Regions from separate parts of the Cytobacillus sp. Bva_UNVM-123 genome, predicted to be linked through region 3. Evidence: riboswitches for the same ligand, from Rfam matches in the RefSeq annotation. Region 3 holds a riboswitch; each other region holds the start of a gene.
What was found. A riboswitch is a leader RNA that binds a small molecule or an ion and turns the genes downstream of it on or off. The one in region 3 is predicted to bind cyclic di-GMP.
Positions count from the first base shown of each region.

Region 1: another riboswitch for cyclic di-GMP. It lies ahead of KDN24_RS21125 (hypothetical protein); the one in region 3 lies ahead of KDN24_RS03070 (transglutaminase domain-containing protein).
Region 2: another riboswitch for cyclic di-GMP. It lies ahead of KDN24_RS00920 (hypothetical protein); the one in region 3 lies ahead of KDN24_RS03070 (transglutaminase domain-containing protein).

Region 1 is NZ_CM177772.1:4,102,470-4,110,509, forward strand. It holds gene KDN24_RS21110 (GntR family transcriptional regulator) at 1-633, opposite strand, end outside; gene KDN24_RS21115 (hypothetical protein) at 1,149-1,481, opposite strand; gene KDN24_RS21120 (HAMP domain-containing protein) at 1,771-2,724, opposite strand; cyclic di-GMP riboswitch class I at 3,018-3,119, opposite strand; gene KDN24_RS21125 (hypothetical protein) at 3,134-3,499, opposite strand; cyclic di-GMP riboswitch class I at 3,603-3,704, opposite strand; gene KDN24_RS21130 (alpha/beta hydrolase) at 3,858-4,724, opposite strand; gene KDN24_RS21135 (M20 family metallo-hydrolase) at 4,905-6,143, opposite strand; gene KDN24_RS21140 (heavy metal translocating P-type ATPase) at 6,253-8,040, opposite strand, start outside.
Region 2 is NZ_CM177772.1:167,191-175,230, forward strand. It holds gene KDN24_RS00910 (hypothetical protein) at 148-216, shown strand; gene KDN24_RS00915 (acyltransferase family protein) at 496-1,656, shown strand; cyclic di-GMP riboswitch class I at 2,301-2,383, shown strand; gene KDN24_RS00920 (hypothetical protein) at 2,420-2,650, shown strand; gene KDN24_RS00925 (MerR family transcriptional regulator) at 2,905-3,696, shown strand; gene KDN24_RS00930 (ABC transporter ATP-binding protein) at 3,699-4,562, shown strand; gene KDN24_RS00935 (ABC transporter permease) at 4,562-5,278, shown strand; gene KDN24_RS00940 (ABC transporter permease) at 5,393-6,088, opposite strand; gene KDN24_RS00945 (ABC transporter ATP-binding protein) at 6,101-7,018, opposite strand; gene KDN24_RS00950 (sensor histidine kinase) at 7,343-8,040, opposite strand, start outside.
Region 3 is NZ_CM177772.1:616,887-624,926, reverse strand. It holds gene KDN24_RS03105 (Mur ligase family protein) at 12-1,400, shown strand; gene KDN24_RS03100 (C40 family peptidase) at 1,632-2,561, opposite strand; gene KDN24_RS03095 (DUF2935 domain-containing protein) at 2,822-3,622, opposite strand; gene KDN24_RS03090 (YitT family protein) at 3,808-4,647, opposite strand; gene KDN24_RS03085 (CD3073 family putative ECF transporter S component) at 4,912-5,487, shown strand; gene KDN24_RS03080 (CD3072 family TudS-related putative desulfidase) at 5,477-5,941, shown strand; gene KDN24_RS03075 (YbaK/EbsC family protein) at 5,979-6,491, opposite strand; cyclic di-GMP riboswitch class I at 6,652-6,738, shown strand; gene KDN24_RS03070 (transglutaminase domain-containing protein) at 6,780-7,898, shown strand.

The DNA.
Region 1 (8,040 bases), 1.7 Mb from region 3:
TAAATCACATTCCTCGCCACCAATAATTTTATGTTTTTGGGTTGTTGAATTTACAGATGTTGACCGCTTAAATTCTATTGTGGCAGAATTGGCTAGATCATATACTTTGTTTTCAAGCATTTGTAATAATTGTGTTTTATCTTGTAAATCTAATTCCAACTCTGAAACGGTTTCAATGGCCATAAAAGTAAAAGCATAGCCGACAACATTGTTATTGCTTTTATACCAGCGTTCAAAGGCAACAACTGCAGCAGCCTTCCTTTTTAACACCTGTTGTGTATAATCACTTTCAATGTCTAAACGAAAATCAAGCTCCACTTCATCGATTTTTTCTGTGTGACATTTATACATTGGATTGCCGATTTTTTCGAGGCCAATTGTCCTTTTAAGCTGCTGCTTTCTCGTAACAAAGCTCCCTTTGCCATGAATGCTTTTCACTAAACCATCATCCTGCAAAAGCGAGAGCGCCTGTCTTAATGTCATTCTGCTGACACCAAATATTTTTGCTAATTCATGCTCCGTTGGTAGCTTACTTTCAGGTGGAAAAAATCCATCGATAATTTGTTTATATAATTGATCATAAATATTTATATACAAAGGCTTCTTTCCTTTTTGGAAGCCATCATTGTTCAGCCACATTCTATACACTCACCTGTTTTTATTAGACTTCTAATACTTCTATTCTTACATTAATATATTATATCATGCTGTCATTTCATAACATACCATCACAAAACATGAACATTCCTAAAGTCCAATGATATATAGAAGAGGCTGAACAAACCGTCATTCGATTTTTTAAGTATAGAAAAACTCCACTAAGATGACGGTTATTCTCCATCCATCATCTTGAGAGGAGTAAATTTTAAAAATAGGCTCTGTTAATCTTGGCTGTTGATTTCCACTCCAGGTTGCTCGCTTTCCGCGGGCGGTCCGGAAGCCTCCTCGGCGCTATCGCACCTGCGGGGTCTTCCCTGTCCCTTCCTCCCGCAGGACATTGAATAACCCTCCTTGAAATAACACCGCACGAAGAAAATGCGAATGCATTTTCGAGGAGTCTCGCACCTTCCGCTACAATCAACAGGTGCAAAAATCAACAATTCTCTTTAACAGAGCCAAAAAATAAGAATACGGCTTTCATTTACCGATTATAAATTTATCCATAAGCTTAAATTTTGTAATGATAAATCAACTTTTGGTAATTCTTTTATTTCCTTTTTCGTCTTTAAGAAGAAAAGGAAGTTTCTTATGTCTTCGACAGCCTGTATAAAAGTGAGTGTTTTAAAATTATTTGAACAATGATGTTTCAGATAGTGGACTAAATCTTCTTGTTTAATAAATATTAAATAATGAATACTTGTGCAGTTATACAAAAATAGGCGGATTCTGTCTAACGATTGCTGTGTTTTTTCATCAATTTTTAAATCATGTTGAAATTGCGATAGCAACACATCGTATCTCGAGTACTCACTTTTTAGCATTATCATTGCTCCTTATAAAATTTCTTTTTTTAAATTAAACACTATTTATTAACAATCATTAACAATTCCTTAAAGCTTAAACTTAAGGACTAATTCATTTAAATTTTCTGCTTGTTTAGCTAGTTCTTCTGAGATTGCAGCGATATCTGCAATCGATTCATTCATTTGTTGCTATTCTTAGAAATCGTTGCTAGATTTGTCGAGACAATGTTGATTTTATTTGCGACGTCGGAGATCGCTGTACTAATATTGTTAAATGTTTCTTTCGTTGTTTTTATTTGATTTGTTCCTAATTCAACCTCATGATAGCCAACTTTAGTTGACTTCCTTCAACTGTCATTCCTAATACTTCATCAGAAGCGTGCTTTATTTGTTCTCCATTTGTATTGGCCTCTTCTACATTCGTTAAAAATGCCCTCATGATAGAAGCTAAATCACTTGCACTTGTTGCTTGTGTTTCTGTTCCAGTTGCCATTTCCTGCATAGTGACGGCAATTTGCTGTGTTCCTGCATTTACTTCGTTCGCGGATTGTGATAATTCCTCACTTTGTCCATTAATCACTTCAGAAACCATGTTAATTTCGCTTAATACATTGCGGACATTACTACTCATTTCATTCGTAGAAACAATAAGCTGGCCAATTTCATCATGTAGTAATGTATGTAACCGTTCACCGCTAAAATCTCCGCTGGCAATTAAGTTCATTCTTTCTTTAACCCTATTTAATGGATTTGTAATGATATTTGCTGTAATAATCGCGACAATAATGCTAATAATTATGACAACAGCAATTAGTCCGATTGCTACATACAATGTTGCTTGTCCACTATTCATAATATTTTGACCGATATCATTTATTTTCTCTCGGCTTTCTGTTGCTCGCTTCTCATAGCCAGTCATAATATCACGAACTTCTTGATTTTTGACCGCAAGATTTTGTCTAGCTAACACGTCATTTCCTTTGTCATACTCAGCAAACACTTTTGTGATAACGAATTCTTCCCAGTCAATCGTTCGTTTCTTAAGAAGTTCAAACTCTGGAGTATTCCCTAAGGATGTAATAATTTCTCCGTTTTCTTTTCCTACTTTGCTATATTCATTAAACCGTTCTTTATAGTCGCCGCCATATAAAACATAACCACGTGCTGTTGAAATTCTGTTAGCTACTGATTTAGCTAATTCTTCATTTGCAATTAATAGCTGTGTTTCCTGATCAACAATGACTTTCGTATTTTCATTCATTTTATCAACGAAATAATTTTTTGTTCATTTTATCTTTTTTTACTTCTCTTATTCTCTTCACACTTCTTTCTTTTTTCACATTTTCCCCGCCTTATCAAAGCATTTAAAAAAAGGTAAAAAAAATAGGCATTCTAAATATAATTAGAATTACCAATAGCTTCTTGTATAAATTCTCTGTTTGTGTTTTTAGTTTCAAAACGATATAAGTAATAAACTGAATGATTCAAAAGCTATGCTGCTTTAGCCATTCAAGCCTATAAATATTCCTAAACAGATTTTTTTATAAATAAACAATTGGTAACCAGGCGATCATAGCTTATAGAATTAATTACCTATTTTGCCTTAGACCCTTAGCTTTGCGTCCTATCTTTTCAAATAGTTTGCCTTTTTCAATCTTTTGATTTCACATTTATCTACCGATTGCACCCATACCCTCTAATAGTACCCTCGCATCTTGATTTAAGTAATCAACCGCATCTTTTCTTAATAACAATTTTGCCTTATCTTTGACGAGCATTTTTAAAGATCTCATATCAAATTTAGACGCATATGAATTGATTGCAATCAATATTGCCATATCCTGTCTTGTAATAGGATCTTGACCAGATTCCGTTCTTTCAACAATGAGTTTCAATAATTCTCTAGCATTACTTTTTAGTGATACTCGATGTTTCTTTAAAATTTCGAGATTATCCTCCATTAATTTTCTAGCCGTTATAAAATCTAACTGCTCAACGAAATTATTAATTTGATCAATTAAATCTTCTGGTTTCATGATTATTCACCCCTATTTTCGTGTATCTATCAATAAAAATTGACTATCCTAAAAAAATAGAATAGCCAACAGAATTTTTATGAAATATAAAAAAATCATATCAATTGGTAACCAGGCGATCATAGCTAATAGGATTAATTACCTATTTCACCTTAGACCCTTAGCTTTGCGTCCTATCTTTTCAAATAGTTTGCCTTTATCTTCATATTATTGTAGGTATTTAAAACTATTACTTTAGTAGTGTAATATACTGCATTTCATTTTTCAACAAATTTCTACATTTTTCTTTTTTACCCCTATAAAAAACCCGAATCCTGCCTATATAGGATTCGAGCTTTTATATTTATTCATTCTTCGGTTATACGTGTACTTGCAGAAAATCGATTACCTGTTTAAGTGCATCTTGAACAATTGGATTATGAAAATCATTTTCAAATACATGTTCACCATTAGGGATCGTAATTAATCTTGCCTCAATGCCTTCCTTGACTAAAGCTCCACGCATAAAAGCAGATTGTTCATATGGAACATCGACATCTTTTGTTCCGTGTAGTAATAACGTTGGTGGAAATTCTTTTGAAATATTATACATTGGGCTAAACTTGATAAGCTCCTCTTTTTCTGTCAAAGGATTAAATCCTGTTATTTCATGAATCCATTCGCCTGTCTGCCTAGCATATAAATAAAGGAGGAAACGCTCATGAACCGATCCTTCTGTCAGAATTCGATTAGAAATAAGGTTTTTAGCAATTTCCTTTGGCACACGGTGCTTTTGACAATAAAATTTATTTGGAGTTGTTGCCCAACTTGCACTTATATCCCCATATCCATAGAAGGAAACGATTGCACGAGGTTTATTTTGAAATGTTCCTGTACTAAGAGCTAAATAACCACCCGCAGAGCCTCCAATGACAGCAATTCTATTCGGATCAATACTAAATTGCTTCGGCCCTTCCGTTTCAATCCAGTGAAGTGCATCTTGGACATCTTCAAGAATATCTTTAAGTTTTGTTTCAGGAGCTAGTCGATAATCAATCGAAAATAATGCGAATCCACTATCATAATATAGCTTTTTTATATCCTCTTGAATGTCTTCTCTCGTTCCCCAAAGCAAACCACCCCCGTGGATATAAACGATAACAGGAGCATGTTCTTGATTTGCTTCATAAAAATCAGCCTTAATTTCAAAGCGTTCATCTTTTTTGAAAGTAACTGTAGTTTTCATAGTAGTATTCACATCCATTCAAATAAAATCAAGGGAATAATCTTTATTCTCTTTTTTTCAACATATAAAATAATATCAGTTGATGAGTAGTGGGTCTAGCGTAATCTTTTAGTTCAATTTATATACTTATAGTAATTGTCAATATTTTGTTTATTTATTACTTATTTTAGGATTAACAAGTTATGAGGTTTCCTTTGCATATTTTAGAACAGCTTCCTCTAATACATCGATTCCGAGGATAATATCATCAAGGTCTGTGTACTCCTCAGGATGGTGGCTTAGTCCGTCTACAGATGGGACAAAAATAAGTGCTACTGGTCCTAATTTTGTCATATTCATCGCATCATGCCCTGCCCCGCTATGCATGACTTCATAAGGAAGAGCTTTCCTTTCACAAATCGTTTGAATTTCCTCCATTAGTTCCGTAGAAAGCAGGACTGGCTCTTCCATACTAATGATCTTCGTATCAATTTCAAGCTGGCGGGCTTCTTTTACTGACAGGATTGTATTATAGACATGATTCAATACCCGCTCTCTTGAATCAGTTGATGTCGATCTAATATCAATTTTCAACTCAACTTCACCTGGAACGACATTCATCGCCCCTGCCGGAATATGTAATACACCTATGGTACCAACTGTCCCAAAGGCTTGTTCAAGATTTGCCGATTTTTCTAGCTCTAATGCAATTTCAGATGCCCCCAGCAGCGCATCTTTACGCATAAACATCGGTGTTGTTCCTGAATGTGATGCTTTCCCATAAATGTTAATAAGCAATCTTATCGGCGCGGCAATGCCAGTAACGATTCCAATTTTCTTCTCATTATTGATCAGGACTGGACCTTGTTCAACATGCAATTCAAAATATGCTTTAAATTCTTCATCTTCCCTACTCGCTTCCTCAATGCTATTAAAATCAAGTGCACAGAGGGAAAATGCCTTTTCCATCGTAATCCCATCTCGATCTTTTAAATCTCTGTATTTCTCCTTATCAATAAGTCCAGCCATTGCCTTACTGCCGACAGTTGAAACACCAAATCGAGATGATTCTTCACAAGCAAATGCAATAATTTCAATTGGATGCTCAGTAGTAATCGACTTATCATTCAACCGTTTGATCACTTCAAGTGCTGCTGTTACACCGACAACTCCATCATATTTTCCACCTTGATAGACCGTATCCAAATGTGAACCTATGACAACTGGAGGGAGCCCTTTTATCACACCTTCTCTTCTAGCAATTAAATTCCCGCAAGGATCAAGACGGATTTCTAAGTTTTCAGCTTTACACATACGCATGAACGCATGTGTACAAGCTTGTTCTTCATTCGTATAGGCTACTCTTGTTATTCCGATTTCACCCGAATTGTATTGATTCATTTTATTTAAAAGGATTTCATATCTTTCTTTCGATTCCATACAATCGCCCCGCTTAGCCTAGTATTTTCATATCATACTGTATTAGACAAGAATTGTATATTATTGTTGCTAACTTAAAAAGCCGCCTCCAACTACATGGGGCAGCATTTTATTCCTTTACCTTTAATAAACGCAATGAATTCAGAACAACGATTAGTGTTGCACCCATATCCGCAAAAACAGCCATCCACAACGTTAACCATCCGGGAATAATGAATAGTAAAGCTACTATTTTTAGACCGAGAGCAAAGATTACATTTTCCTTTATAATCGTTAATGCTCTTCTGCTTAATTGAATCGTGTAAGGAAGCTTGTCTAGATCATCTGCCATTAAGGCGATATCAGCTGTTTCTATTGCTGCATCTGTTCCGGCACCACCCATCGCAATTCCAACTGTTGCAGCTGCCAAAGCTGGAGCATCATTTACACCATCTCCAACCATTGCAACTTTTCCATACTTGTCTCGCAACGTTTTGATCGTCGCTAATTTATCTTGCGGCAATAACTCAGCTCTTACTTCACTTAATCCGACTTCATTCGCAACCGCTTGACCTGTTGCCTTATTATCGCCTGTCAACATAATTGTTTTTTCGATACCGATTTTTTGTAACCTTTTCATAACGTTTGAACTGCTGTCTCGCAGTTTGTCAGCTACCGCAATTAAACCGAATATTTCATTATTCGTTCCTACTACTATGACTGTTTTTCCTTCAGTCTGCAATCCATTTATTTGTGTTATGACCGCATCTGGAAGATGGCCGATTTCTTCAAATAGCTTTGGACTCCCAATATAGTACAATTGATTGTTTACTTCTGCTTTCGTACCTTTTCCTGTAATGGATTGAAAATTTTCAGCTGTGTACTCATGTTGAGAAATTCCTTTTTCTTTCGCTTTTCGAATTATCGCAGAGGCTAAAGGATGCTGTGACAGCTTCTCCAGTGCTACAGAGATTCGTAATAATTCACTCTCATTCATTTTTCCTAGCACTATTATATCTGTTACTTCCGGTGTTCCATTCGTTAATGTCCCTGTTTTATCAAAAGCAATGACCTGTAATCTGCCAGCTTCTTCTAGGTGAACCCCTCCTTTAATGAGTACACCTTTTTTAGCAGCATTCCCAATGGCTGTTACAATTGCAACCGGTGTAGAAATAACTAAAGCACATGGACACCCAACAACTAAGACAGTTAAACCACGATATACCCATTCGGACCAGGCCCCTCCCATTAATAGTGGGGGAACGATGGCTAATAACAGTGCTATTAGCATAATTACGGGTGTATAGTACCTCGCAAACGTATCGATAAACACTTGTGAAGGAGCTCGTTCTGCCTGTGCTTCCTCTACTAAATGAATAATTTTTGCAATCGTTGTGTCTTCAACACGTTTTGTAACCTTTACTTCTAGTGCACCCTCTTCATTTATCGTTCCTGCAAATACTTCATCACCAACCGTTTTTAAGACAGGTATTGACTCGCCTGTTATCGCTGCTTGATTGATTGAAGATTGTCCCTTTACGACTTCACCATCCATAGCTAGTTTTTCACCAGGCTTAATAATTAAAACGTCCCCTAATAAAATGTCTTCTACGTTCAATTTTTTTTCGTGAATCCCTCGTCTTACAAGTGCTGTTTTTGGAGCAATGTCCATTAGTGAGCGAATCGATTCTCGAGCCTTATCCATTGAATAGCTTTCTAATGCTTCACTTAATGCAAATAAAAAAACAACTACTGCCCCTTCACTCCACTCACCAATAATGGCTGCTCCAAGAACCGCAATCGTCATTAGTGTTTTCATGTCAAATTGGAGTTTTGAAAGATTTCTTACACCCACTTTAAAAAGGCTAAACCCACCAATGAATATGGCTACAGCAAAAATAATAATTGTCGTTAAGTC
Region 2 (8,040 bases), 450 kb from region 3:
TAGTACACATGAGCTAGTATTAGGTAACGACGAACATTCCAATAACGAACATATCCTTTTCCATCCAAGTGGTGACATAGCGCCATCGAAGGAAGATATTACATTACAAAGAGAGTAACCGAAGCTGGAAAGTTACTAGGCATCGAAGTGCTTGATCACTTAATAGTAAATAGTGATACCAGTTTTACTAGCCTGAAAGAGAGAGGCTATATTTAAAAGGGAGAAGCAGCTCCTTTTTTTTCTTCAAGGTATATTTATATATTCGCATTATTAAATGTAGGTTTTGGTAGTATGATTATTAGAGTTAATGTATCATATAGAACATGGAACTGACGGGGCAGGATAGTGGAAAAAGGAATTAACTTATTATCTATATCATATAAGTATGATAGTGCGAAATAGTAATTGATTGAAAAAATGGAGGTATTTTCCTAAAATAGCAAAAATACATTGCTATTATCTCAGTGTAACTTCTAGTGGGAAAGGAGTTTATAGGTGAAAAAAGAGAGTGATCGTTTATATTTCATCGATAATTTAAAAATAGCTTTAATTATGCTTGTAGTAGCTCACCATGCTGGACAAGCTTATGGACCAGGTGGTTGGTGGTTTTTTTTGGATGATGAATCTATCAATTGGTTGGGCAGATTTTTCTCTGTAAATGCAGCATTTTTTATGAGTTTGTTTTTCTTTTTATCAGTCTATTTTCTCCCCCAATCAATCTCAAGAAAAGGGCCGAAACGGTTTTTAAAAGAACGGCTTATTAGAATTGGTATTCCATTACTACTGGGATTTCTCGTGATGATTCCTATTCTGATGTATTTATATTACATTAATTTCAGAGATTATGAACCCATCCCATTTTTTTCCTACTATGTTAATATATTTTTTGGACTTGGTAATGAACCCGCGAATTGGACTGGGCCATCATGGCCTGATATGCAATTTGGCCATTTATGGTTTTTAGAGCATTTACTTGTGTATGCGATTGTGTTTTCGGTCTGGACCTTCTTTACATCTAAGAAATTCACACAAAAGTCTGATAGAAACATTAAGGTTTATCAGATTCTCTCCCTGTGGTTGGTCGTTAGTTTAGTGACTTTTATTACAAGGATATGGTTTCCTATTGATCATTGGACAGCTTTTTTAGGATTTATTCAAACTGAATTTGCACATATACCACAGTATGTGAGTTTCTTTTGTTTAGGCATTATGGCTTATCATCGCAAATGGTTTTTAACTATGAGTGCGAGAGCAGGATACATCTGGCTTGTTATTGGAATATTAATAGTGACCATTTTGTATTTTGGAGGAAATACGATAGATCCTTTTCTTTTAAAGGGTGGACAAAACTTCGGTTCGTTGGCTCGATCATTAATTGAGACGTTACTGTGTATTTCACTTGTAATCGGTCTTCTAATATTATTTAGAGAGAAAGTTAACGGCGCTAATCGTTGGTCAAAGATGTTAGCAAACAATGTATTTGTTGTTTATTTCATCCATGTCCCAGTAGTTGTCTTTCTTCAATATACATTGAAGGACCTACCAATATCAGTCTGGACTAAATTTCTTATAACGGTATTTTTAGGAATCATTCTAAGCTTTTTGCTAAGTCATTTTGTATGGCGAAAGATTCCATACCTCAAAAAAATGATGTAAAAGGAAATAATTTTTAGATAAGTGAAAAAGCCAGCATTAATGCTGGCTTTTGTCTTAATAGGATAATGATGTGTCATAAAAATAATGGTTCTTGTTCAACGGGTGCTTTACTTTAATAAGCTCCATTATTAAAAGACTTTAAATGTACACATAGCAGTGGAATATATTAGCAAAATGTATTCAACTAACATCTATCTTGTTGGTTCAAATTGGTTCAAGTAATGTCAATTTCAATCCTTTACCATACATTTTTATCCATATAACAATTCCCAAAACGTAGATATAAATGGATTATGATGTATTCAATACACTTAGAATATATCTGTATATTTCTCAAAACGTTAATATATCAACGTATCAAGACTCTTTTCACTTATGTGGAAAGGGTCTTTTTTATGCTTAAAAAGAATTCTCGAATATTTAAATTACTGTTAATACGATTCATAATCTTTAGATTAGTAAATGAAATAAAGTATCTCCTACACAGCTTTTAAGAGTCTGTTTACCATTTTTAAAAATTTATCTTATTTTTTGGCGAAAAAGATAGAAAAATGTCAAAAGATATATTGTGAATTTTTAAATAATTTAGTAATATAGTTCTACTACCTTCTTTTATATCATTTATGGGTTTCCAAATTGCATTTTGTACGAAATGGCAAAGCCATTGAAAAATGGTGACGCAAAACTATAGGGGCTAAGTTATTTAATAAGCCAGCCAGTTACCGAATATAACTCTTACTGAATAGATAAGGGGGAATGTAGTTTGGAGATAGGTAAAGAGCGTAAAGATCGTTCTTTAGAATTAGTCAGTCGTGATATAAGAATTTTAAGAAATTTAATGTATCAAGCTAAAGAACGCTTAGGAAGAATGGATGATCCGCTTTTAATTCAAATTAGTCAATTTTTAGATTTAAAGCTAAATCTACAAAATGAATTAATGAAATCCCATAAACGAAGAGGAGGAATGGTCATATGCGTAAAAAGAAACAAATAAATAAAATAGTAAAAAATAACCTTAAAAAGCTTTCGAAGGAAAATGAACAATTACAATGGCAGAAATCAGTTGTTAGGGAGGAGTACGTGAATTCAAAGTAGGAGAATGATTCATTGAAAATGATAAGTATGAGTGGAAAATCTAATGTATAGATGAAGGTAGACAGTTGACTTGTTAAAAAGTGAACTGTTTTTTTTTTGCTATTGCTCGTGACGTTGCGTCATATATTATAGTAAAGATAAGGAGTTCTTTACATGGTGCAAACGGATTTATTAACTGTTGGAGAGCTGGCAAAGGTGATGGGCGTAACGGTTCGTACTTTACAATATTATGATAAGGAAGGGTTGTTAAAGCCCTCAGCTAAAAGTGAAGGGGGACGCCGTCTTTATTCAAATAAGGATTTAGTTAAACTACATCAAATCCTGTCATTAAAGTATTTAGGTTTTCCTTTAGATAAAATTAAAAATATGATGTTGTCTTTAGACACACCAGATGAGGTCGCTTTCGTATTAGAAAAGCAGTATATGGTTGTTGAAGAGCAAATTAAGAATTTACAAAAAGCACTTACGGCCATTGAGGCGTTGCGAAAAGAGGTTCTATTAATAGAAGAAGTGAATTTTAGCAAATATGCGGATATTATTTCCCTTTTGAAAATGGAGAACAAAAACTATTGGGTGTTGAAATTGTTTGATAATCAATTATCCAGTCATATACGAGATAGATTTGTAGACAATCAAGAATTAGGCGCTGAACTTTACAGAACTTATTTTACGATTCTTGAAGAGGCTGTTTTATTAAATAAGCAAAATGAGCCGGTTCAAAGTAGAAAAAGCATTGAGCTCGCGGGGAAATGGTGGGCGATGATTTCCGAATTTACGGGTGGAGATATGAGTTTACTGCCAAAGCTAATGTCTTTTAACGATAATAAAAAGGGATGGGATGAAGAAATAGCTGCTAAGCAAAAACAAGTCGACGATTACATAGGAAAAGCGCTTATGTGCTATTTTACCAAAAATGGAATTTCCATTCCCGAAATGGAGGGATAACATTGAATACTGTAATGAAAGTTGAAAATTTGCAAAAAAGCTATGAACGTCATTATGTGTTAAATGGGATATCCTTTTCGGTGGAAAAGGGTGAAATTTTTGCGTTGCTCGGCACAAATGGAGCGGGAAAGACGACTGCCCTTGAATGTTTAGAGGGAATCCGTAAGTATGATAATGGGACGATAACGATTCAAGGCAAGATAGGTGTTCAATTGCAATCTTCTTCATTACCACAAAATATGAAAGTAATGGAAGCGGTGAGGCTCTTTACGAAGTGGAATGGTGTTCAAGTTGATCTGAAATATCTTGAAAGACTTGGGGTAACTCAATTCAAGAAAAAGCGATATGGAGAGCTTTCAACGGGGCAAAAGCGACGTTTGCATCTTGCTTTAGCTATGATAGGGAATCCGGATATTGTTTTTTTGGATGAGCCGACTGCAGGATTAGATGTTGAAGGAAGGGTCTCGCTTCATGATGAGATTCGATTACTGAAAAGTCAAGGAAAAACAATTATTATGGCAAGCCATGACATGGCTGAGGTCGAGGAGCTTTGTAATAGAATTGCTATCCTCAAAGATGGTGAGATTGCTTTTATTGGAACGGCAAATGAACTGACGGAGCATATGCAAGGTGTTCAACGAATTCACTTTAGGTTTTCTGGCCCATTTGAAATGACTCACCTTAATTGCAGTATATACAAAAATGAAGAGCAAGGTTATTTTATTTTTGAAACGGAATGTCTTGAGGATTGCTTGCTTGAAATCGCTTCATTAGCAAAACAACAAGCTATTAGCATTCGCGATATGAAAATCGAAAACAAAAGCTTAGAGCAGCGGTTTATGGATATTGCGAGGGAGGGAAAGTAATGGGTGCGTTTTTATATGGTGTCAGCTTACAATGGAAACTGGACATACGAAACAAAGGTGTACTCTTAACGTATTATGTAGTACCACTTGTGTTCTTTGGGTTTATGGGAAGTATTTTTACTTCTATTGACCCTACTGCATATAAGACATTAATTCAATCCATGACCGTATTCGGTGTCACGATGGGAGCAGTTTTAGGTTCACCAATCCCATTAGTAGAGTTGTATGGAAGTGAAATGAAAAAACTATATAAAGTTGGCGGTATCCCTCTTTGGACATCTACAGTTAATAACATTATTTCTGGTTTTATTCATTTGATGATCATGAGCTTGTTCATTTTTTTTATCGCACCAATTGCATTTAATGCCTCCACTCCGAACAACCTAATAACCTATTTTATATCATTAATAATTTTCATTATCGCCTCTCTATCAATAGGTACTATCATAGGGCTGCTTGTAAAAAGCACGGCTAAGCTGACGATGATCGTACAATTTATATTCCTCCCTTCCATTATGTTATCCAGTATTATGTTTTCATCTGATATGCTGCCAACCGTATTGCAACATATTGGTAAAATCTTTCCTGCTACATGGGGATATGTAAGTATGAACACAGAAGAACTAGAATTTATGCCTATCGCACCGTTATTACTAATCATTGCAGGAGCAATACTAGTCAGCATTTTTAGACTTCGCACAATTAGGAAGGAATAAGGTTTTCAAAGGATATTCACTTTTTCTCTACATAAATCCCCCACCTCTTGTTAAAAACCTTTAGGTTGGGGGATGAATGAGATAAATTCCATTTTGCAGCATGACTGCTTTCTTCTACAATACATCCACTTTATTAACATTGCGCACGGTCCAATAAGCGATCAATATACCAAAGACGGCTAGAGCGGCTGGAATGTAAATAATGTTTGCAAGTGAAAAGGCTGGGTTATGTTGTCCCGTAATGACAATTATGAGAAGGGAGGAAACAATGGTTGCCGGCACCGATTGTTTACGCATGCCGAAGTATAATGGTACTAAGCTTGCTCCAGCAGCTGCTATTGCAAATGTGACAATCCGAACAAAATGCAGGGAAAATTGTTGAACTGAAAAGGAATCAGGAATCAACTGAACGTAATGATTGAACATTAAAAAGGCTGCTGCTACGATACTATTTGAAATGACAATCGTAATAAAAGTTAGACTGCTTGCAATAAGTAACTTTACCATCATTATTTTTTTACGTTCGATTGGGTAAGAGTACATGAGCAAAATCGTTTTATTTTTATATTCATCAATGACTAGTTTCGACAATAAGACGGCAGCAAAAACAATGAATGTACTTCTCACGGAAACCCCAATGACAATGAGAGCCTCCTCTAACCCAGTAAAGGGCAAACTACCAGATTCAATTTTTTCTACATATTGAATCCCAACAATTAAGGCAAAGATAAGAATGGTCGCAATAGTAGCCCCATTAAAATACCACCGCAATTTTGCTTTTTTTAATTCCAATCGAATTAAATTGATCATTTTTTCACCTCCCTATATAGACGACTCATGGATTAAGTTCAAAAAATACTCTTCCAGCGAGGCTACTCGTTTATTAATCGAATCAATATCCACGCCATTTTCTATCAATTCCTTCGAAATCCTTGCTTGAGAAGTGTTTGCCGCATATATTCGAATGATATGATCATCAATGGCTTTGTAATTTTTAATATGCAATCGGTTTTCGAGAATAACGCAAGCTTTACGCAGGTGTGGAGTAACAAGTTCAATGTATTCCGTAGTTTCATGTCGAATTTGCTCCATTGAAACTTCCTTTAATAGTCGGCCATTGCTAATTACGCCAATTGTATGAGCAATATGTTCAATTTCACTTAAGAGATGACTAGATATAAGAATCGTAATGCCATACTCTTTATTCAGCATTTGAAATAAATTCCGCATTTCCTTCATTCCAATCGGATCTAAACCATTAATTGGTTCGTCCAAAATCAGCAGCTCAGGCTTCGTTAAGATAGCTCTTGCGATGGCGAGCCTCTGCTTCATGCCAAGGGAGAACTCTTTAACAGGTTTTGTATTTATATTCTTTAATCCAACTAGCTCTAGCGTTTCATTAATCATTTGTTTATTGTAGTAACCCATGTATTCGGAATGAAGCTCTAAGTTCTCATAGCCAGTCATTTTTTCATAAAAAATGGGGACTTCTATGATGCTGCCAATTTTTTTGAGCACTTCAAAGGAGGAATCTGTTAGTCTTTCTCCCAAAATCTCAATTTCCCCAGCTGTTGGCTTTACTAAATTTAAAAGCATTTTCATGATGGAAGTTTTCCCAGCTCCGTTCGGACCGAGAAAGCCATAGATTTCTCCTTTTTTCACCGTCATATTGACGTTCGAGACAATTTCTTTTCCTTGAAAAGCCTTCGTTAAACTCGTTGTTTGAATCGCAATGTCCATGTTTTCTCCTCCTTTCTTAACTCACTTGATTATTAGTTTAGAGGATAAAAATATCTTTCATCTTTCTAAATTCTTACGAAAATCTTACGTTTCACATAAAAGCGGAAACGCCTTGGTCAGCGACGTACGAACTGGACTGACCCCGACGAGATAAAGGAAACACGACGAGTGAAGCGAGTCGATGTTGACTTATCGTAGGAGGGGAGGGAAGTTCGCTAGGCGCTAGGCGTTGGAGCTAGACAGTTCTCTAGATTCAAAAAATTTATCTTTCTTATCTTTTTAGAATAACTTGGCATTTGCCAAAACTTACACTTTCCTATTAGCTTAATAAGTCATCCGCTTAAGCTGGATCGAAAAGACTGTTTTCTCATAAGGCTTGCTTTGTAGCGAAATGACACCACCTATCGCTTCAACAAGTCGTTTCGTAATGGTGAGTCCAAGACCACTTCCTTGAAAAGCTTTGTTGCGGGATTCATCGAGTGTAAAAAGCCTCTCAAATACTCTATTTTGGTGAGTCTCCTCAATGCCTTTTCCTCGATCCCATACGTTTATAACAAGTCTTTGTTCTGTAAAGCGTAATTGGATTCCAATGACTTTTCCCGCATTTCCATAATGAAGCGCATTGGATAGCAAATTATTTAAGATCCTCTCTAATGCCTCTTCATTGGCGAGAGCATAAACGGGTGTATCGGGAATATCAATATCTGCTTCTAAACCTTGTGCTTGCATAACATCGTAAAAGGATAAAATACTTTTTCGGCAAACCTCATTCACGTTTACTCGTTCCATTAGCAGCTGAATATCTCCTGCTTCAAGCTTTGCTAAATCGAAGAAGGAGTTCATAAGCTGAATAATTTCAAGAGTTTTACTGTGAATGTTTTGTAGGATACGTTCACGTTCAGCCTCTGATATTTTCGGATCCTTTTGGATCGTTTCAATATAACCTAAGACAACGGTTAAAGGTGTTTTTAAATCATGTGAAATATTAGCGAGCATTTTTTTGAACGCATCTTCCGTTTTAC
Region 3 (8,040 bases):
GAGGAATCGTATTGCAGCCTTTATTAGTTAAAGATATTCGAATTCTGCTGCATGGCGAATTAATTTGCGGCTCAGAACTTTGGAAAGTATCAAATGCCATTTATTATAAACGACATGAGTTTAACAAAAAAAATACGCTTCTATTTGTAAGTAAACACGAGATGATCGATTGGAATGAAATTAATCAAAAGGGGCCCTCCCTTGTCATTACCGATATTCCTTCCTCAAATCTTAATAAAACACTTCAAAATACGACAATCATAAGGGTTCAAAGTTTAGTTCAAGCTTATTGGAAGTTCATTGAGTATTACCGTAATCTTTTTAATATCCCTGTCGTCACGATTACAGGAACATGTGGAAAAACAACAACAAAAGAAATGATTAAGCATATGTTAACTAAACAACTAAATGTCCATGCTTCTGAAAGCAGCAAAAATGAGCCAAGAAGGTCATTTCCATATTTAATGGGGATTGATAAAAACACGGATGCCGCTGTATTTGAGCACGGATTGGGGAATTCCGGTAATATTAAACATCAATGCATGATTTACCAGCCAACGATCGGGATAATTACAACCATTGGTGTTCACCATTTAGATGGTTGTAAAAATTTAAATGGGTATATTAAAGCGAAAGCAGAAATTGTTGATGGTATTAAACAAGGTGGAACACTAATCCTAAATGCCGATGATAAAAATACGAAAAAAATCTCCCTTAGTTCGTTTAAGGGAAAAATTATTTATTTTGGCTTGGACAACAAGGCTGATTTCAGAGCTTCCGACATTATGTTTGTAGAAAAAGGAATGAGCTTCCTCCTACATGTAGGCAATAAAAAATATAATGTATTCGTACCTGGGTATGGGGAGCATCAAGTTTTCAATGCACTTGCAGCACTTGCTGCTATAAACGAAATTGGCATAAATATAGAGAAAGCAATATCTCGTCTAGCAACCTTTCAGAATATGACTAGGCATCTTGAGTTTACGAAAGGGATTAAAGGAAGCACGCTTATTGATGACACATGGACAAATAACCCGACATCTGTTGAAGCCGCATTAAAGGTTCTTGATTCTATTGGCAAGGGCAAAAAAGTTATTCTTATTTTAGGTGATATTAAACGATTAGGTAATTTTGAAAAGCAATACCACCGTGAAATAGGCAGCTTCGTTGCGAAAAGAAAAATCCATACTCTAATAACAATCGGGAGCAAGGCAGAAGAAATTGCGAGACAAGCTATTGCTGACGGAACAAAAGCAAATGTTCATTCCTTTAAAGATGTGAAAGGCGTACATGAGATTTTAGATCCCCTCCTTGATAATAATACCATTCTACTTATTAAAGGTCCTATGTCTAGCCGCTCAATGATTGACTTTGCGAATGGTTTAAAAGTGAATAAGTAAAGAAACACAATTTTTTGTTGATAGAAAGCTTTTTTCAATACTAAATGTACTATTTTTCTAGATATATTGTCGATTTTCTGGATTTTTCGGTCACTTTCTCGAATTTATCGGCTAATTTTCAATTTTATCGGTCACTTTCAGGGTTTATCGGCCAATTCAATGTTTTTGCATATTAGAGTAAGTAAAAGGCAGTTCATAATCAACAAGTGAATTATGAACTGCCCCTTTTAATTAAAAGACACGTTTTGCTGTAATATAATGCTGCTTATAATAATCTACTAAAAGCACGCGTGTTTGAATACCAGAAGATGTTGGGACAATAATTCGTTGATCGCCAGCATAAATCGCTACTAATGATGGAGTGCTAGATCCCTTTACACTGTTAAAGAAGACTAAATCACCCTTTTTCAAGTTTGCTTTTGATACGGTTGTGCCTCGCTTCATTAGTTCTTTCACACTTGTTGTACCTAAATTTACGCTATTCTTTTTAAAGATGTAATTAACAAAGCCTGTGCTCGTAAACTTCAATGACGCTTCATTATTTACACTGCCCATTTTCGCTTTTTTCATTAAATCATAGGATAGTCCAACAATTTTATCCCCTTTTGTTGATGGGTTTGCCGGGAGCAATGTTGGCAATACTCGTCGTGCCGTAATATAACTGTCTTTATAATATGGCTTACTATTTAAATCAGAAATGACAATATTTTGTTTAGGGTCTGCCATATGAATCACTTTATTATCACCGATATACATGGCAACATGATTTGGAACCGAACCTCCTTTACTATCAAAGAAAAGAAGATCCCCTTTTTGCAATTGGCTTCTTGGGACATAAGTCCCTTGCTTCATCATGTAATCTTCATTATATGTAGCAAGATCCACTCCATTTTTTTCAAAGATATACATAAGGAAAGTGGCACATGAAAATTTATATGGGTATGTTGACTTGTACACCGTATTGCTGTATGTTGCTTTCCCTATTAAGCTTTTAGCTGTTTGAATTAATTGATTTGCCTTCGCTTCGACTGCTGCTTGATTATTATAAGCATTTACTGTAGCGGCTTGCGCCTCAATCGGATTCATCAAAGCTGGAACTGCTCCTATTGAGCTAAAACCAAGTGTGACTGCTAATGTAGTTGTAACTAATATTTTTTTCATCTGTTACCTCCTGCTGTTTTTATGGTATGGTCCGATTATAACAAACAAGCAAAGGCTTCAATTGATGCAAAATATTCCATTACAGTTTGTTACAGGGGTGAAGTATTATCACTACTGGGTTTTGCTGATTTCTTTACAGTTTGTTTACACGAAGAAAAATAGAAAAACGAAGCGTTTTGCCAAGTTCTTTTGGCAAATGCTTCGTTTTATAATGAATAATAATTCTACTTTTAAACGCGGCTCATACTGTCATTTACATTTTATGATCTTGGCTGTGCTTTCATCCCTGTAAGATGTGCTTCGAACATATCAATTATGGCAAGAAATCTTTCAGCCTCACGGAAAACATGATCGGCTAGTAATGGATGGATAATACTTTTAATCTTACATTCTTCTATTAAATCTCTAGCTGTTTTCTTAAAATCTTTCAAAGATGCAACTGAGACACGATTTTGATCTAAAAATTGATCTAGGAGAGGGACTGTTTGGGACTGTGGCTTCATTCCTTCTAAATCGACAGCTTGGAAAACTAACTGATCAAAATCATTGCTAAAATTGCGCGCCATATCAACAAGCTTTCTCTCTGACGGATCAAGAAGATGACCAATAAATTTAGCATGATCGGCCATTATTCTCAAAAAGAAAACATTCTCTTTAATAATCGCATCTGCAAGTGGTTTTAATTTTCCTTCATTTAATTCAATTAAACGTTTTCTGAAATAATTTGCTTCCCGACTAATATGGTCAACTAAAAGAGGAAAATTATTTGCACCTGGTAATTGACAGGTGAGGATTAAGCCGAGAACCTTTCGTTTAAAAGCAAATATCCCTGTTGCTGCTTGTTGAACCTCTGAATTGAATCTTCTTATTTGCTCGGGATCTGTTTGGTTTGTGAAGGAATGCGATTTTTGTTCAATTTGCTCAAATAAATGATAATACTGATTCGCTTCCTGAATTAATTGTGTATCATCACATCTAAAACCTAGGCGTAGAAATAGGGAATGCTCTTTCATTATTCTTGACCAAAAGCGGATTTCATCCAATGACCGCGCTACAAACATTCCTCCTGATGCCCCTACATTTTGTACTCTCTCGTTGCTATCCACTGTTTTCCCCCCTGAAAAAATATTCATCTATATTAGGTTATTATCGTTGGTGATAGAAAATGCTACGAGAGGATACAAAAAGATGTTTGGAGCTGTGATTCTTTCACTACTTCAAACATCTTTCAACGAATTATTCATATTCAGTTTTTCGATAATTCTCCAAATCCTTCTCCAAATACATCGCGAACATCATGTATGGCAACAAAGGCATTTTTATCTGCTTCTTTCACAATTCTCTTCAATTTCACAATTTCTTGACTGCTTATCACAATATACAAAATATCCTTATGTGTTTTTGTATAGTAGCCACTCCCTTCGTATACAGTTACTCCTCTATTCATTTTTTCATTTACTTGCTGTGCTATTTTGTCCGGCTCCTGTGATATGATCGTCACTGCTTTTTTTGAGTTAAAGCCTTCTATTATGAATTCCATTACTTTCGTCGCGATATAAAGCATCATAATCGTCAGCATCAATTTTTCAGCACCGATAATAAAGTACGATGAGAAAACGACAATTAAATCGAAAAACAATAATCCGTAGCTTATGCTCCAGCCAAGATATTTATTTGTAATTCTCGCTAAAATAGTCGTGCCTGCTGTTGTACCACCAACACGGATAATTAAACCTATGCCCATCCCGACAAAGACGCCACCAAAAATCGCATTGATAATGATTTCATCTGATGAAATCGTCCAGCCCTCTGTTAAATGCAGAAACAAGGAATTAAGGATGACGGCAATGACCGTATAAATCGTTGTCATTTTACTTAAAAATTTATAGCCAACAATTAATAAAAATGCATTAAGAACTAAGTTTACTAATCCCGGCGACCACTTATAGAGGTAGTAGGCAATAATCGTTATCCCCGTAACACCGCCTTCTCCAAGCTCGTTGGGAATAATATACAAATTAACCCCTAATGCAAAAAGCAAAGCACCAATTGTGATAAAACTAAGATCAACTATCCTTTTTTTCATTCCAAAACATCCTCATCCTTTCAAATATATATATATTTATCATTTTTTGATAGCCATTACAACACATATCTTTTTAAACTTCTGTAGGGTTCAATAAAAAAATCTATTTTAATCTTATATATCGATAATATAAATAAGAATTTATAGTTTTTTTCGATACAAGAGAAGTTCTAGTCATTTTCGTGATAAATGTCATTCCCGCTAATAAAACGATCATGATACTAATTAATTGTTTGCAAATTGGATAAGGAGAGGAAATTTAGTATGAGTAATCGAAAAACGGTCATTTTAACTTATGGAGCGCTATGTATTACGATGAATGTCGTGCTTGGGACGGTTATTTCCGCTTTGAAAATCCCACTATTATTTCTTGATACGATCGGAACGGTTTTAATGGCTGTCTTGTTTGGTCCTTGGTGGGGGGCACTAACAGGCTTATTAACGAATGTTGTTTTAGGTATGACAACGAGCCCTACAGCTATTTTCTTTGGTTTAGTCAATGTCGCCATCGCAATTGTCGTTGGATTTATGGCAAGAAGATTTAATTTTTCTAAATGGTATATTGCACTCATAACAGGCTTAATTCTATCAATTGTTGCACCACTTATTGGAACACCCATTGCAGTTGCGCTCTTCGAGGGATTAAATGGAAGTGGCTTTGATGTAGTTGTCTTATGGCTAAGAGCATCTGGTGAAACTGTTTTTGCTTCTACTTTTATTTCTAGAATTACAGGGAATATTGTCGATAAAATTACTACTTGCTTACTTGTTATGTTTATCATTGTTAAGCTGCCAATTTTCCAAAAAGTATATAAAGGAAAACATCACCATGCTGCGTAATAAAAGAATCCTTCTTGTTTCCCATTGCATCATGAACCAAAACACTGTTATTGAAGGAGAGGCACGGAGCTTAGGAGCCATTTCATCAGCAGTCGATTGGATTCAAACTGAAGGCTTAGGAGTCCTTCAGCTGCCATGCCCTGAATTCACTTTTCTTGGACTTGATCGGCCACCCATGACATACGAAGAATATGATCATGAAAAATATCGTTTGCATTGCCGAAAAATTTTACAGCCCATTATCGAACAATTAATGGAATACAAAAGATGCGGATATGAAATAACAGGCATTCTTGGAATTCAAAGCAGCCCTTCCTGTGACATGACAAGAGGTGTTTTTATGGAAGAACTGAAGAAACTTCTACTGGAACAGCAAATTCCAATTGAAACTCAATGGTTTCTACCCGATCAACAAGAACCGATCTTTAATCATAAAGAACATTCAATCAAATAAAGGACAAGGGAGCAGATCCCTTGTCCCTATTTTAGTTTCATATTTCCTCACTTACAGCTGCTTTTCTCATCTGTTCTTCTTCCCAGCCTTTACAAACATCAATCCATTGCTTAGCGTATGAATATTCAAACACTTCATTGCATGTTAACTCGATAGCTGAATTTGCACTTCCACATGCAGGAAAAACCGTTTTAAAGCGCTGCAAAGATACATCTAAATAAACATCCAATTCATTGGCCAATCCAAATGGACAAACACCCCCAACTGCATGTCCCGTTTGCTCTAAAACCTCTTCTGGTGACAGCATCCGCGCCTTTAGATTAAACATTTGGCGAAACTTTTTATTATCAATTTTTGCATCGCCAGCTGCAACAACTAAGATCGCTTTGTCATCCTCACCCCGAAAGGATAAAGTTTTGGCAATCCGAGCTGGAATCACGCCGATGGCAATTGCCGCTAGTTCTACTGTCGCACTTGAAACATCAAACTCCATTATATCTTTATCTCGATTCCACTGTTTAAAATGCGTTTTCACATTCTCCAACGACATCCTCTTCATCCTTTCATTATCATTATTATTGAGATAATATCATTTCTTAATCATAATAGGCAAAATAAATTCTTTTGAAATCTAAATCCCTATTACATGAATTATTCGTCTAGGTCAAGAGTCCTGCCCCCCTTGTCCCAAAATTCTCAATATACTATAATAATAGTAACGGCAAACCAATTGAAAAATTGGGACGCAAAGCCACAGGTCTAAGGCAAAATATTGCTAGGATGGCTGGGTTACCGTATTAATTCTGCAAAGAATTATATCGTAAAGGAGAGATTCAATATGTTCAAGAAAGGTTTTTTTGTCGTTCCATTTTTATTTACACTTCTATTTACACTAAGCTCACATACTTCTGCAAAAGAGCTTGATCCTCATGAAGTAACTTATCAAAATCTCTTAGATGCTATTACTAGTTACAAAAGCACGGCTACTTTTCCCTCTCAATCTATTTCCTATAAGGATGTTGGTTCGATCATAAATGAAGTTCTTGCTGATCATCCTGAAATCTTTTATTTTCAGCATGACGGAACAAAAATCTATTCCGATGGCAAAATTGAACTGAAATATAAATATTCTACTAGTAAAATAAACGAAATGGTAAAAAATCAAGATGCTAAAATAAATAGTATTCTTAAAGATACGATAAAATCAGGTTTCTCTGATTTTGATAAAGTGAAAGCAATTCATGATTATATTATCTTGCATACTGCCTATGACTGGGAAAATTATAATCAAAACAAAGTGCCTGAAGCTTCGTATACTCCATATGGACTGTTAATGAATGGCATGGCTGTCTGTGAAGGCTATTCCAAAACAATGAAACTATTACTAGAAAAAGTCGGAATTGAAACCCACTATGTTACTGGCAAGGCCAAAGAAGGGGATCATGCATGGAATTTAGTCAAAGTGGATGGAAAATATTTCTATATTGATACTACTTGGGATGATCCCGTTCCGAATAGAGCTGGAGAGATAAGCTATCAATATTTTCTTGTTCCTGCTTCTGTTCTAAAAAAAGATCATACATGGAATGAGAAACTGTATCCTGAAGCAAAGAGCAATAAATACGCGTATTTTCAAGAATTCTTTTCAGTTAAAGAATTAAACTCGTATTACTACTACTCAAACAGCAAGGATCAAAATAAGCTATACCGAATGAAAAAAGATGGCAGCGGGAAAACAAAATTACTTAATGTGAGCTCACCATATTTTGTCGTTACGAATCAAGCTATTTATTTTAGTAACTATTCAAATGGAGGCTACTTATATCGCTCGAATATCGACGGTTCGAAGCAAAAGCAGCTCAATAAAATTCACTCTATCGATCTTTATATTGAAAACAATAAACTCAATTATACGAATAAAACTACAGGTGCAAAAGGTTCACTGAAAATATCTTAATCTACTAACTATATAAGTGAAACACAAAAGTGAGGCTGTCCGATAAGTGCCTGGCTCTCTCCTCACAACACAATATATAGAGTAGCTTTTACTACTTTTTATCTATATAAAGTGTTGGAGGTGCCAGGCTCTTTGTTTTCGG